Regions from separate parts of the Mesorhizobium sp. WSM4806 genome, predicted to be linked through region 3. Evidence: riboswitches for the same ligand, from Rfam matches in the RefSeq annotation. Region 3 holds a riboswitch; each other region holds the start of a gene.
The links. Region 3 has a riboswitch for cobalamin ahead of metE (5-methyltetrahydropteroyltriglutamate--homocysteine S-methyltransferase). Riboswitches for the same ligand answer to the same signal wherever they lie in the genome.

Region 1 (4,357 bases), on a different contig from region 3:
GAAAGCGGCAAAGGCGTCCTTCTCGCCGGTATGCCATTTGCCCTTGATGAACTGGACGACGCCGACGCGCCTGCCGTAGCCGAGCATCCTCAGCGCCAGCCCGAAGGCGGCAGTGGTCTTGCCCTTGCCGGGCCCGGTGTTGACGATCAGCAGTCCCTTCTCGACCGTCTTGGCCGCGACCTCGGCGTCCTGCACCGCCTTGCGCTTGGCCATCTTGGCGCGGTGGCGTTGCTCGTCCCTGTCATCGATATCGGTCATATCACTTCACCTTGAGCGGCAGTCCCGTCACCATCAGCAGCACCGTGCCGGCGACGGCGGCGACCTGCTGGTTGAGCCGGCCGGCGGCATCGCGAAACCGGCGGGCAAGCGCATTGTCAGGCACGATGCCCTGGCCGACCTCGTTGGAAACCACGAACCACGGCCCGCGCGGCCGCGACAGCACATCCGCCAGCCCTCGGCATTCGGCCTCAATGTCGCGTTCGGCCAGCATATGGTTGGACAGCCACAGCGTCAGGCAGTCGATCAGGACAGGCCGGCCGTCAGGCAGCGCCCCGATCGCGCCGACGAGATCGAGCGGCGCATCGATCGTCGTCCAACCGTCGCAACGCCGCGCTCGGTGCAGCGCGATGCGTTCGTGCATCTCGTCGTCATAGGCTTGCGCCGTGGCGATGTAGGTCCACGGCGCTGGACAGGCCGTCACCAGGCTTTCGGCATGCGCGCTCTTGCCCGAGCGTGCACCGCCGACGACCAGGGTCAGCTTGCTGCCTGGAGCAGCGCGATCAGGCAAGGCTGTCGCGCAGGCCGGTTGCGGCGCCGGTCAAGCGGCCGCGCACCACGCCGACGACAGCGCCGAGCACCAGCCAGAACACCAGATTGGTCAGCGTCACCGCCACCACGAACTGGTGGTGCAGGCCTTCCGGGATCGGCGATTCGAAACTTTCGGGCTGCGGCGCGCCGACAATATGCGGCGCGACGATCAACGCTACGGCAAGAAGGGCCAGCGGCAGCGATTTGCGAAAGGCGAGCAGCCCGAGACCGGCAGCCGTCGCCACCACGGTCGCCGTCCACCAGATCTGGCGCTGGGCGAAATCGGCCGCCGGCATCGCCGGCAGTTCGGGCGGCAGGCCGAGGTTCGGGGCCAGCGTGAACACCGCGAAGCCGGCAAGGCCCCAGAACAGGCCCTGTCGCCAATTGCCGATGCCGCCGGCGAATTCCGAAGCGGCGACCAGGATCAGCGCAAAGCCGATGCCGGTGACGACGTTGGCAACGACGTTGAAAGCGAAGCGCTCGAAGCCATCGGCCGGCGCCCAGCCTTCCTCTTCCGCGGTGGCTGCTTCAGCCGGCACGGCGCTGCTCATGGCATTGCTGCCTGCTGCGGCCGGCGACAAACCATGGTCATGCGTGTGACCACCGCCGGCCTGTTCGTAGACTTCTGCCTTGAGGATGAGTGGCACGGTGGCGTAGGCCTGCATGCAGGCCAGAACGACGCCGGCCACTAGCCCTGCGATCGCCGCGATGAACACGACGTTGCGAAACAGTGTCATGGTGTCAGCCCCTCGTCAGTGGCCCCCCGTCAGTGGCATGGAAAGCCCATCGAATGGCGATAGTCGTGAGCGGCATTGTGGACCGCATCGATATGCGAGAAGCCGACAAAGCCCATGACGAAAACGCCGAGAAATGCAGCAAGCGCCAACTGCACAAAGCGCGACTGCGAGGAGACGGAAGCGCCGAGCGAGACGGAAGCGGTATTCATGTCTTGTCCTTTCGCCCTCCACCCGAGGGCATAGAAGTCAGTTCTCCTGTCGCCGGCAGGTCTCCTGGCTCGCGGATCAGCGCCCTTCCCCACCTTCCCGAAGAAGCTCTTCCCGAAGAAAATCTTCAGTGGCATATGGAGAGGACTACCGCACACAGTTGCGGGGGCAGCCACGGCATCGGGCGAATTTGCCCCTACCGCATTCCCTCTTGGTTCCAAAACGGAACCGACGACGGCTGCGACTATAGGCAGAATCGCCGCGCCCGGCAAACCAAATTCCGCCAGCTAGCAGCGCGAATGCGCCGTGCCGGCAGACCAGCTTGGTTCCTCGACGCCGCGATCTTGACAGGTTGAAAGCCGATCGTCCGCGCTGCCGCTCACCTGCCTGCCGGCATCCTCTCCCCGTAGAACGGGGAGAGGGGGCGCTGTCATCGATGGTTTCGCCAATCACCAGCGTTGCAAGAAGGGCGCCGGCGTTGCGGCCAGCTTCTTTCGCCCCGTTCACGGGGAGAAATGCCCGGCAGGGCAATGAGGGGCGGCGCCGGCCTCGACCACTGGCTGCGAGCGGCATACGGCGCTTTAGCCTAAGCCCTGGGCATCAATGGGCCCTGTCTTCTTTTGTCCGGGGCAACCATGATAGTCGTCTTGCAGCACTGAATCAGAATTGCGAGACCATGACCATTCCTACGCCGGCCGTTCAGGACCGATCCAGGCGCATCATCGCCATCGACGTCGCCCGCGGCATCGCTTTGCTTGCCATGGCGAGCTACCATCTCACCTGGGATCTCGAATTCTTCGGCTACACCGATCCCGGCCTGACCGCCTTTGGCTGGTGGAAATTCTACGCGCGCTGCATCGCTTCGACCTTCCTGTTCCTGGTCGGCGTCAGCCTGTTCCTCGCCCATGGCAAGCAAATCCGCTGGAACGGCTTCTGGAAACGCTTCGCCATGGTCGGCGGGGCGGCGCTCGCCATATCGGCCGCCACCAGGCTTGCCACACCCGACAGTTTCATCTTCTTCGGCATCCTGCACGAGATCGCGCTCGCCAGCCTGCTCGGCCTGGCGTTTCTGCGGCTGCCGGCGCTGCTGACGCTGGTTGTCGCAGCTTTCGTCATCACCGCGCCGCTCTACCTCAGGTCCGAGATCTTCGATCATCCGGCCCTGTGGTGGGTCGGCCTGTCGGCAACCAACCCGCGCTCCAACGATTATGTCCCGCTGTTTCCATGGTTCGGCGCTGTGCTTGCCGGCATCGCAGCGGCAAAGCTTGCCTTCGCCTCCGGCATGCTGACGCGGCTGGCGGGCCTAACGCCCGGCCGCTGGACTAATCCGCTGGTCTTTATCGGCCGGCACAGCCTCGCCTTCTATCTGATCCACCAGCCGGTGCTGATCGGCTCGGTCTGGCTGACTTCGCAAGTCATGCCGGCAGCCGTCGAAACCAGGCAGGTCACCTTCCTAAAAGAATGCCAGGCATCGTGCGAGCAATCGCGCGACACGGAGTTCTGCAGCAGCTATTGTGTCTGCATGCTCGATACGCTCGAGGGCGAGGCCACGCTTGATCGGCTCTACCGCAACGACCAGGCTGCTGAATGGAAGGCGCATCTCGACGAACTCGCCGGCGCCTGCACTGCCAAGGCCGACGGCACTTTGATGGAGGGAGGAGCACAATGACCGACCATCAGCAGAAACCGGGCCAACAGAAACCGGGACAGCAAAAACCGGGGTTTATACCGTGGCCGCCGCTGATCTATGTCGCGGCCATCGCCGTCAGCATCGCGCTTGGCTTGCTTTATCCGCTGCCATGGATCGGCGGCCTTTTGGGCGATATCCTGTTCGCGGCCGGCTGGGTGGCATTGTTCGGCGTCGTCGCACTCTGGTTCACGGCGATCCGCATCATGATCCGGGCAAAGACGACGCTCCACCCGAACGCCGTGCCGGACCATCTGGTTACATCGGGCCCCTTCGCCGTCAGCCGCAATCCGATCTATCTGGCCAACACGCTGCTGATGATCGGCGTTGCCCTTATCTCGGGGAACGTATGGTTCCTGCCGCTGGCGATTATCGCCGCCTTCGCAACGCAGAAAATGGCGATCGAGGGCGAGGAAAAAGTTCTGGCAACGAAATTCGGCAAGAAATACCGGGATTACGCAAAAAGGGTGCGCCGCTGGATTTGAGGCGGCAACCGGAGCGGAGCGTACATTTGAGTAGGTGAGCATCGGAAGCGCAGAAAGCCACGCTGGCTGGCCGCCAGAGTAGAATTATCAAAAAGGCCGATCAGGTGTTGACGCCAAGCTCCACCAGCCGCTCGACGCAGGACTCTTCGGCCTGGTCGAGTTCGGCCAGGGTCTCTTCGAGATCGCGGCGCTTCTGGCGCAGATCCTCGCGCTTTTCCTCGATGCGCTTGATCATCAGATTGAGCTGACCGACCTCGCCGGGCGGCTCCTTGTACATCTGGATGATTTCGCGGATCTCGTTGATCGAAAAGCCGAGCCTCTTGCCGCGCATGATCTGGCGGATGAGGTGCCGGTCCGACGGGCGAAACAGCCGCGTGCGGCCGCGCCGTACCGGCTGCACCAGCCCCTCGTCCTCGTAAAAGCGCAGCGTCCGC
Region 2 (4,357 bases), on a different contig from region 3:
GGCAAGCCTCATCCGCACCGAGCGCTACGGGGTTTAAGCTCCCCGGTCAGGCGTCGATCTCGAGCGCCGTCAGCGGCTTCGAACAGCAGGCAAGGATGAAGCCGTCGTCGATCTCGTGATCGAGGATGCCGCCATTGTGGCTCATCTCGACTGTGCCCGAGACCTTTTTCACCTTGCAGGTTCCGCACAGGCCGAACTCGCAGGCTGCGGGAATTCGTACGCCCGAAGCGCGCGCCGTCTGCAGCACGGTCTGGCCGGCAACGCAGTCGGCGTCAATATCCGAAACCGAAAAGCGGATCGGCGTTGCGGCCTCGGCAGGTACTTCGATCCCGCCCTCTGCCGGCCCACCCTCTGCCGGCGAACCGAACGGAGCCGGTATTTCCTCCACCGCCGGGGCCGCAAAGCTCTCCTGATGGTAGTTGGCCATGTCGAAGCCGGCCGCCTCTAGCATCTGCCGCACGGCGCGCATGAACGGGTCGGGGCCGCAGCAGAAAATTTCGCGCTCGCGAAAATCGGGCGCCAGCAGCGGCAGCCGTATCGCGTCGATCCGGCCCATATGGCCGAACCAGCCCTCACGGCTGGACCGCTCCTCGATCATGAAGCCGAGCGTCAGGCCCGGCATGCGGCTGCCGAGCAGCTCGAGCTCCTTGCGGAAGATGATCTCCTCGGGCTTTCGCGCGCAGTTGACGAAGCCGACATCTGTCCATGGCGCGCAGTCGTTCAGCCAGCGCAGCATCGACATCATCGGCGTCACGCCTGAGCCGGCCGAAATGAACAGATACTTGGCCGCTGGATGGCTGTGCAGCGAAAAGTCGCCCGCCGGCCCATAGGCCTTCACGTGAACGCCGGGCTTCAGATTGTCGAACATCCAGCGGGTGCCGAGGCTGCCGGCCTGCGCTTTCACCGTCACCGCGATCGAGAACGGCCTCGACGGCGAGGACGACAGCGTATAGGTCCGCATCATCGGGCCCTCGGTGGTCGGCAGTTCCAGCGTCACGAACTGCCCCGGTCTGTAGCGGAACCAGGTCTGGTTGTCAGAGCGGAAGGTGAAGGTCTTCACGTCAGGCGCCTCGTCGCTGACGCCGATGACTTCCAGCACCTGGAGCCTGTCGTTCCAGGGCGCCATCTCGTCGAGATGGCGGTAGAGGCCAAGGTCCGTCATCGCATTCATCCCCTTGACCTCGTTCAGGCGACGCTGCGCAGCGCCGGCCGCCCGGCCTCGGCAAGGCGCGGCCCGATGAAGGAGGCGTACCATTCGACGAACTGGATGACGCCGCCCTCATGCAGTTCCGAATAGGGGCCGGGCTCATAGGCCGGCGACAGGATGCCGAAGGCGTTTTCCTCGACAATGCGACGGTCCTGGTCGTTGGTCTCGGTCCAGACATGGGTGAGTTCGGCGAGGTCGTAATCGACGCCTTCGACCGCGTCCTTGTGGACAAGCCATTTGGTGGTGACGGCCGTTTCCGTGGCACTGATCGGCAGCACGCGGAAGGTGACGGCATGATCGCCGAGGATATGGTTCCAACTCGTCGGATAGTGATAGAGCAGCAGCGAGCCGATACGGTCGGTCGAAACGCTGTCGGAAAGGTTCTTCTTCACCGCGCGTCTTCCCGTCATCGTGTAGCTGACGGCGTCGCGCAGCAGCGGCGCGCGGGTGGCGCGATACTGCCCGGCCGGATCGATGCGGAACTTGCTCGGCAAGCCCGCCGCCTCGCATTTCGCCCAGTGCGCGAGCATCTCTGGATCGCTGTCGGCGCCCTGCACGCCGGTGACGGTCGGCGCTTCCGGGAATGTCTTGCAGAGTTCCGGATGGTTGCCGGCGCAATGGTAGCACTCGCGGTTGTTCTCCCAGACGAGCTTCCAGTTGCCCTTCTCGACGATGGTCGATTCGAAGGCGATTTTTGCCTCGCGCAGCCGGTGCGGCAGGAGGTAAGGCTCGATCATGGCGCGCATCGGCGCGAAGTCGGCCGGCTCGTTGGCCAGGCAGATAAAGATGTAGCCGCCAACGCTTTCGCAAGCCACCGGCTTCAGGCTGAACTGGCTCTTGTCGAAGCCGTCTGCCATCTGGCGAGCAAACAACAGCCGGCCGTCCAGCTCGTAGGTCCACTGGTGATAGGGGCAGACCAGCTTCGCCGCAGTGCCCTTGTCGGCATTGCAGACACGGCTGCCGCGATGCCGGCAGGAATTGTGGAAGGCATTGATCTTGCCTTGCTGGTCGCGGACCAGCACGACCGGATAGTCGCCGATCTGGGCGGTGATATAGCTGCCAGATTTCGGCAACTCGCAATCGTGGCCGATGAACAGCCAGTCGCGATACCAGATCAGCTCCATGTCGAGCTTGAAGAAATCTGGATCGGTGTAGAAGGGCTGCTCGAGCGAATAGCCTTGCCTGCGGCCGTGCAAGAGCCTCAGCATGTCGTTGCGCGCGTCCATGTCCTGTCCTCGTGTAAGGACTGAACTGGTGGTGATGGAGGGAGGACCGTTTGCACGCCGGCGACAGGGCCGGACGTGCATCATCCACCTCTTGACCGCCCACCGCGATCAGTCGAGTCTGAAAATCTCGGGCTGGTTTCCGGGCTCTGGAGTGTCCTTGCGGACTCGTCGCGACACCTTCCCAGGCTTGTGGCCCAGTGGTCTCCCGTTGCGACTTGAACTCCACCACCGTTGCGGGGGCAGCGCCGGGTTCTGACCGGCTTCCCAATTCTCCGCTTCGTCGTCACCAAGCGGCACCTGAGATGGCGTGATCTAATCATGCCGGCCGGCTGACTGCCGGCATGAAAGCGACATCGTATCCATGCGGCGCGACACCGCCGGCGAAACCTGCAGGTTTTTATCTGCAGGGCTGAAACCCGCTTTGTCGGCGGCCATTGTCGGCTGCCGTGACATCGAAACCGACCCGCGGCGGAGACCAGGAAGGTTAACAGTTTACAAAAGTGACTATTAGCCGCTTCTAAAATCGAACCGAACGGTTCGTTTCTGTTGACAATGCGTGCAGCACGCAGTGAACGCAGATCCGCCAATCCGTCAAATCGTCGAACGGCAAATTTGGCATAAGATATTGAAACGAACCATAAAACCATAGTGGTAGATGCCTCTGGTACAATTTCAAGGTGTAGATTCTTGTTCCACACGGAACAACTTCGTGATTGGAATCCGCCGAATGGCCTTCCCACATCGGGGCTATCCGAACGACGCGCGCATCCTCCCAAGACACGCCGCTAGACGGACTGAAGACCAAGATACTGGAGTACTAAAATGAAAAAGATCGCTCTTGCTGCCGTCGCCGCTCTGGCCATCACCGGCAGCGCCTTTGCCGGCAGCGACCATTATGGGTCCAACGCCGCCAACCAGCCGGCCGTCGCGGTCGACAGCTCGTATACGGCCTCTGTCCAGACGCCGGCTCACGCTGAAAAGCAGCCCGTTGGCCAGGGCGCCAACCGCAACCTTTTCGGCAACAATTAACAGCTGGTCCCAAACAGCAAAGTGGCGGTCCGCCGCTCGGGATCTGAGGAACTCAGGAGTATTTGAAATGAAGAAGCTCATTCTTGCCACCGCCGCCATTGTGGCCATCTCCGGCAGCGCTTTTGCCGGCAGCGACAACTTTGGATCGAACGGCGCCAACCAGCCGGCCGCTGCGGTCGACAGCAACTCGTACACGGCTTCGTTTCGGAATTCGGCTTCGGCGCAGAATCCGGTTCCGGCTGACGAGAAACCCGTCAACGGCAGCGACCGTAACCTGTTCGGCAACAACTAACAGTTCGTTCCAACAGCGGCGGCGGCATTTGCCCGCCGGGCTGGCGGAACCAAGAAAATCCAGGAATTTTGAAAATGAAGAAGATCGTTCTTACCGCCGCCGCGCTTTTGATTGCTGCGGGCGGCGCTTTTGCCGGTAGCGACAACTTTGGCAGAACCGACATCAACAAGCAGGCGACCATCAACGTCGACAACACGCAGACTTCTTCGGTACGCAATACCGGCTCGCCGGTCTACAAGCTGCTCAACTCATCGGGCGACGTACAGAAGTCCGCCCCGCAGGGCAGCGACCGGAACCTGTTCGGCCGCTAGCGCATCGGCCCGAAAATCGGTTCCGATTTTCGGAAAGCACGATGCGCAGGGTTAAAGTGTTGGAGCGTACCTTTGTGCGTCCACTTGGACGCACGTCGCTCTAACAGCGACCGGAACGCACAAGAGTGGCGGCTTTGCCCGCCGCTCTCGTTTTTGGGTCACCAAACATCCATCAGTTCGGCTGCTGCTCTCAGGCTGCCTTTGCTTCCGCTTTGTGGAGCGTGAATGAATGTCCGTCGGCATCGAAAATATGCAGGTCGCCGGCATCGGCATTCAACCGCAGCGCAGCGCC
Region 3 (4,357 bases):
TGCGGCGCGGTACGTCGCAAAAAATGTCGTTGCAAGCGGCCTTGCGGATGTCTGCGAGGTTCAGCTTGCCTACGCGATCGGTGTGGCCGCGCCGGTGTCTATCCTGATCAATACCTTCGGAACCGCAAAGATCGACGAAAAAAGGATCGAGCGCGTCGTTCTTGAGCTTTTCAATCTTCGACCGAAAGGCATCATCAAGATGCTTGATCTCTTACGCCCAATATACCGCAAGACCGCGACATACGGACACTTCGGCCGCGAAGAGCCGGAGTTCACGTGGGAAAGGACGGACAGAGCTGAGGACCTGCTGCGTGAGGCAGGACCGGCAGCAGCGTGATGCGCCGATGTTGGATGCAGCGGCATACGGCAACTCCATTCCACACCTGCAAAAACCCGCCCGCGCCCGGCGCGGCAGAGGGTGGGTTTTTGGCGGAGATATGAATAGATGCTGGACTATGACGTGCTTTGTATCGGTAATGCCATTGTCGACATCATCGCCCAGTGCGACGAGGCATTCCTTGAGACGAACGGCATCATCAAGGGCGCGATGAACCTGATCGACACGAGGCGCGCCGAGCTGCTCTACAGCCGCATGGGCCCGGCCATCGAAGCCTCCGGCGGCAGCGCCGGCAACACGGCGGCGGGCGTCGCCAGCTTCGGCGGCCGCGCCGCCTTCTTCGGCAAGGTCTCGAACGACACGCTCGGCGAAATCTACGCCCATGACATGCACGCCCAGGGCGTGGCCTTCGACACCAGGCCGCTCGATGGCGAACCGCCGACGGCGCGCTCGATGATCTTCGTCACGCCGGACGGCGAGCGCTCGATGAACACCTATCTCGGCGCTTGCGTCGAGCTCGGTCCGGAGGATGTCGAGGCGGACAAGGCGTCGGGCGCCGCCGTCACCTATTTCGAGGGCTATCTGTGGGACCCGCCGCGCGCCAAGGAAGCGTTCCGGCAGACGGCGAAGCTCGCCCACGCAGCCGGGCGCGAAGTGTCGATGACATTGTCGGATTCGTTCTGCGTCGACCGCTACCGCGAGGAGTTTCTGGAGCTGATGCGCTCGGGCACCGTCGACATCGTGTTTGCCAACAGCCACGAGATCAAGTCGCTGTACCAGACCGCCTCGTTCGACGAGGCACTGGCGCAGATCCGCACGGATTGCAGGATCGCCGCCGTGACCTGTTCTGAAAAGGGCTCGGTGATCGTGCGCGGCGGCGAGACCGTGGTGATCAAGGCGACCGCGATCAAGGAACTGGTTGACACGACAGGCGCCGGCGATCTCTATGCCGCCGGCTTCCTGCATGGCTACACGCAAGGCCGCGACCTGCAGACCTGCGGCGACCTTGGCTCACTGGCGGCCGGATTGGTGATCCAGCAGATCGGCCCCAGACCCCGGCAGAATTTGCGCCGCGAGGCTGAACAGGCGGGTTCGCTGTAGGGCGGCATTTCCGCCACGTGTTGCCCACCTTCCTGTTGTGCAGGCTGTCCAGACGAGCGCGTGTAAATCGAACGCGTACCAGTCCGAGAAGGATGGCGGTTTTTCTCCAAATTTCTGGTTGTTGAGGCTCAGGACTTGTCGCACTTCGGGCCAGTACTGCCGCCCGATCATGAATGGCCAACACGCGCCATTTTTGACGAAGTTCGTTTTGGGACGGAATCGTACAAATGGCAGATTGCCCGAGCGGCGAGGCACAGCCTGCGCAGACCGGAGAGTGGCGCAGAAGGCTCAGCTCTACGGCGACCTGCGACTTGGGAACGCGCCGCAGGTAAACAGTTCACATAAACACATAAACATTTCTTTATACGTTATTGACAACAATGCGAGCTGCTGCGATTGTCCGCATGTCGTGGTTCTCCGCAAGGTGTTGCCGTAGCGGAGCTAAGAGGGAAACCGGTGCAATGCCGGCGCTGCCCCCGCAACTGTAAGCGGCGAGCCAACCCACCAATGTCACTGGGCGACCTGCCCCGGGAAGACGGGGCAGAGGCTGTGACCCGCGAGCCAGGAGACCTGCCACGGTGAACAACGTCCACGGGCGGGGTGTCTGGTGGCCGCGGCAGCTCGGTGTTCATGCCGGCCTGCTAGCGCCTTCCTTGTCCCCGCCCCAACCATCGGGGTATGGAATGAATGTCTCCCAGCAAGTTCCCATAGCAACGCTTGGCATGCCGCGTGTCGGTCGCCGGCGAGAACTGAAATTCGCGCTCGAAAGCTACTGGTCCGGAAAATCTTCTGCTGCCAACCTTCTCGCGACGGCGAAGGCACTCCGTGCCGCCAGCTGGAGCGAGCAGCATGATCGCGGCGTGTCGAAAATCCCGTCGAACGACTTCTCACTGTATGACCATGTGCTCGACACCGCAGCAATGGTCGGCGCCGTGCCAGCTCGTTACGGCTGGACGGGCGGCGAGGTCCCGCTCGACATCTACTTCGCGATGGCGCGCGGGACGCAAGGCGATACTGCGGGTTGTGGACACGCCAGTCACGGGCATGCGGTTCAGGGGCAGCGCGTAACCGCGATGGAAATGACCAAATGGTTCGACACTAACTACCACTACATCGTGCCGGAGCTGAGCCAGGATCAGACATTCGCCCTCTCGTCGACGAACCCAGTCGATCACTTTCTGGAGGCAAAAGAGCTTGGCATCCATACACGCCCGGTCATCCTTGGACCGGTCACCTTCCTCAAGCTGGCGAAGTCTCCCGACCAGGGTTTCGATCCGATAGCGCTCCTACCGCGGCTGCTGCCCGTCTACGAGCAACTCCTGCGGACGCTGGAGCTCTCGGGGGCGGACTGGGTGCAGATTGATGAGCCGGCGCTTGTGCTCGATCTTAACCCGAACGAACGAGCTGCCTTCGAATTCACATACGGCCAGCTGTCGAAAGCCGCGCCCAAGTTGAAAATTATGCTGGCGACCTATTTCGGGCCGCTGGGAGACAATCTGGAGACCGCGCTTTCGCTGCGCCTGGCGGGCCTACATCTCGACCTCGTGCGCGCTCCCGAGCAGTTGGAGACGGTTGGTCGGCTCGCACCGAAGGATCTGGTGCTCTCACTTGGCTTGATCGACGGCCGCAACGTCTGGCGCGCGAATCTGGCTGCCATTCTCGACCGCATCAAGCCGATCGTTGCCGGCTGGCCGCTGGATCGCGTCGAGATTGCGCCTTCCTGCTCGATGCTTCATGTGCCGATGGACCTGCGGATGGAGACCGCGCTCGATGTGGATGTCAGTTCGTGGCTGGCATTTGCCGCCCAGAAGAGTGAAGAGCTGCTTGTGCTGGCCCAAGCCTTATCCGAAGGCAGGGAGGCCGTAGCAGGCGCACTGAAAGCTTCTGCCGAGGCGGCCGCCGCGCGCGCAATGTCTACAAAGGTCCATGATCCGCTCGTCCACGGTCGAATTAGCAGCATTGACGGCGTCATGAAGCAACGAAAGAGCGCATTTGCCAAGCGCTCGAGAGTCCAGGCCGACACGCTCCGCCTGCCGCCGTTCCCGACGACGACCATCGGGTCCTTCCCGCAGACGCCCGGGGTGCGCAGGGCGCGCTCCGCTCACGCGAAGGGCCGGCTGAGCTATGTCGACTACCAGGCCTTCCTGAAGAAGGAGACTGAGGCGGCTGTGCGTTGGCAGGAGGAGATCGGGCTGGACGTGCTGGTACACGGCGAGTTCGAACGAAACGACATGGTGCAGCATTTCGGCGAGCAGCTGTCCGGCCTCGCCTTCACCCAGCATGGCTGGGTGCAAAGTTACGGCTCCCGGCTCGTGCGCCCTCCCATCATCTTCGGCGACGTATCGCGGCCCAATCCGATGACGGTCCTCTGGTGGCAATTTGCCCAGTCGCTGACGAAAAAGCCGGTAAAGGGCATGCTCACAGGCCCAGTGACGATTCTTAACTGGTCTTTTGTGCGCGACGACGTACCCCGCGCCGAGGTCTGCCGCCAAATCGCGCTCGCCATCCGCGATGAAGTGGCCGACCTGGAAAGAGCTGGCGCAAGGGTGATCCAGATCGATGAGGCCGCGTTTCGCGAAGGCTTGCCCCTGCGGAAGTCCGACTGGAAACATTATCTCGGCTGGGCTGTCGAATGCTTCCGGCTCGCTTCAACGGGTGTAGCGGACGCGACCCAAATTCACACCCACATGTGCTATTCTGAGTTCAATGAGATCATCGACTCGATCGCTGAACTGGACGCGGACGTAATTTCGATTGAGACGTCGCGCTCCAAAATGGAACTGCTAGACGCCTTCACGAAGTCCAAATATCCGAATGACATCGGTCCTGGCGTCTACGACATTCACTCACCACGTGTCCCGGAAGTCGGCGAGATTTTACATCTCGCCCAACTTGCCCGCGCGCGACTGTCGGACAGCC

Region 1: linked by a shared signal. The riboswitch ahead of AC0L2M_RS04250 (CbtB domain-containing protein) and the one ahead of metE (5-methyltetrahydropteroyltriglutamate--homocysteine S-methyltransferase) in region 3 are both predicted to bind cobalamin.
Region 2: linked by a shared signal. The riboswitch ahead of AC0L2M_RS25850 (aromatic ring-hydroxylating oxygenase subunit alpha) and the one ahead of metE (5-methyltetrahydropteroyltriglutamate--homocysteine S-methyltransferase) in region 3 are both predicted to bind cobalamin.

What each region holds. Positions count from the first base shown of each region.
Region 1 is NZ_JBVVQZ010000002.1:338,628-342,984, forward strand. It holds gene cobO (cob(I)yrinic acid a,c-diamide adenosyltransferase) at 1-258, opposite strand, end outside; gene cobU (bifunctional adenosylcobinamide kinase/adenosylcobinamide-phosphate guanylyltransferase) at 260-757, opposite strand; gene AC0L2M_RS04245 (CbtA family protein) at 780-1,544, opposite strand; gene AC0L2M_RS04250 (CbtB domain-containing protein) at 1,574-1,753, opposite strand; cobalamin riboswitch at 1,791-1,999, opposite strand; gene AC0L2M_RS04255 (heparan-alpha-glucosaminide N-acetyltransferase) at 2,428-3,420, shown strand; gene AC0L2M_RS04260 (methyltransferase family protein) at 3,417-3,923, shown strand; gene AC0L2M_RS04265 (MerR family transcriptional regulator) at 4,024-4,357, opposite strand, start outside.
Region 2 is NZ_JBVVQZ010000019.1:39,630-43,986, reverse strand. It holds gene AC0L2M_RS25860 (FAD-binding oxidoreductase) at 1-37, shown strand, start outside; gene AC0L2M_RS25855 (FAD-binding oxidoreductase) at 47-1,162, opposite strand; gene AC0L2M_RS25850 (aromatic ring-hydroxylating oxygenase subunit alpha) at 1,186-2,433, opposite strand; cobalamin riboswitch at 2,547-2,749, opposite strand; gene AC0L2M_RS25845 (hypothetical protein) at 2,746-2,868, opposite strand; gene AC0L2M_RS25840 (DUF680 domain-containing protein) at 3,256-3,462, shown strand; gene AC0L2M_RS25835 (DUF680 domain-containing protein) at 3,530-3,754, shown strand; gene AC0L2M_RS25830 (DUF680 domain-containing protein) at 3,829-4,065, shown strand; gene AC0L2M_RS25825 (ABC transporter ATP-binding protein) at 4,256-4,357, opposite strand, start outside.
Region 3 is NZ_JBVVQZ010000025.1:43,654-48,010, reverse strand. It holds gene metK (methionine adenosyltransferase) at 1-337, shown strand, start outside; gene AC0L2M_RS30140 (adenosine kinase) at 446-1,438, shown strand; cobalamin riboswitch at 1,832-2,030, shown strand; gene metE (5-methyltetrahydropteroyltriglutamate--homocysteine S-methyltransferase) at 2,146-4,357, shown strand, end outside.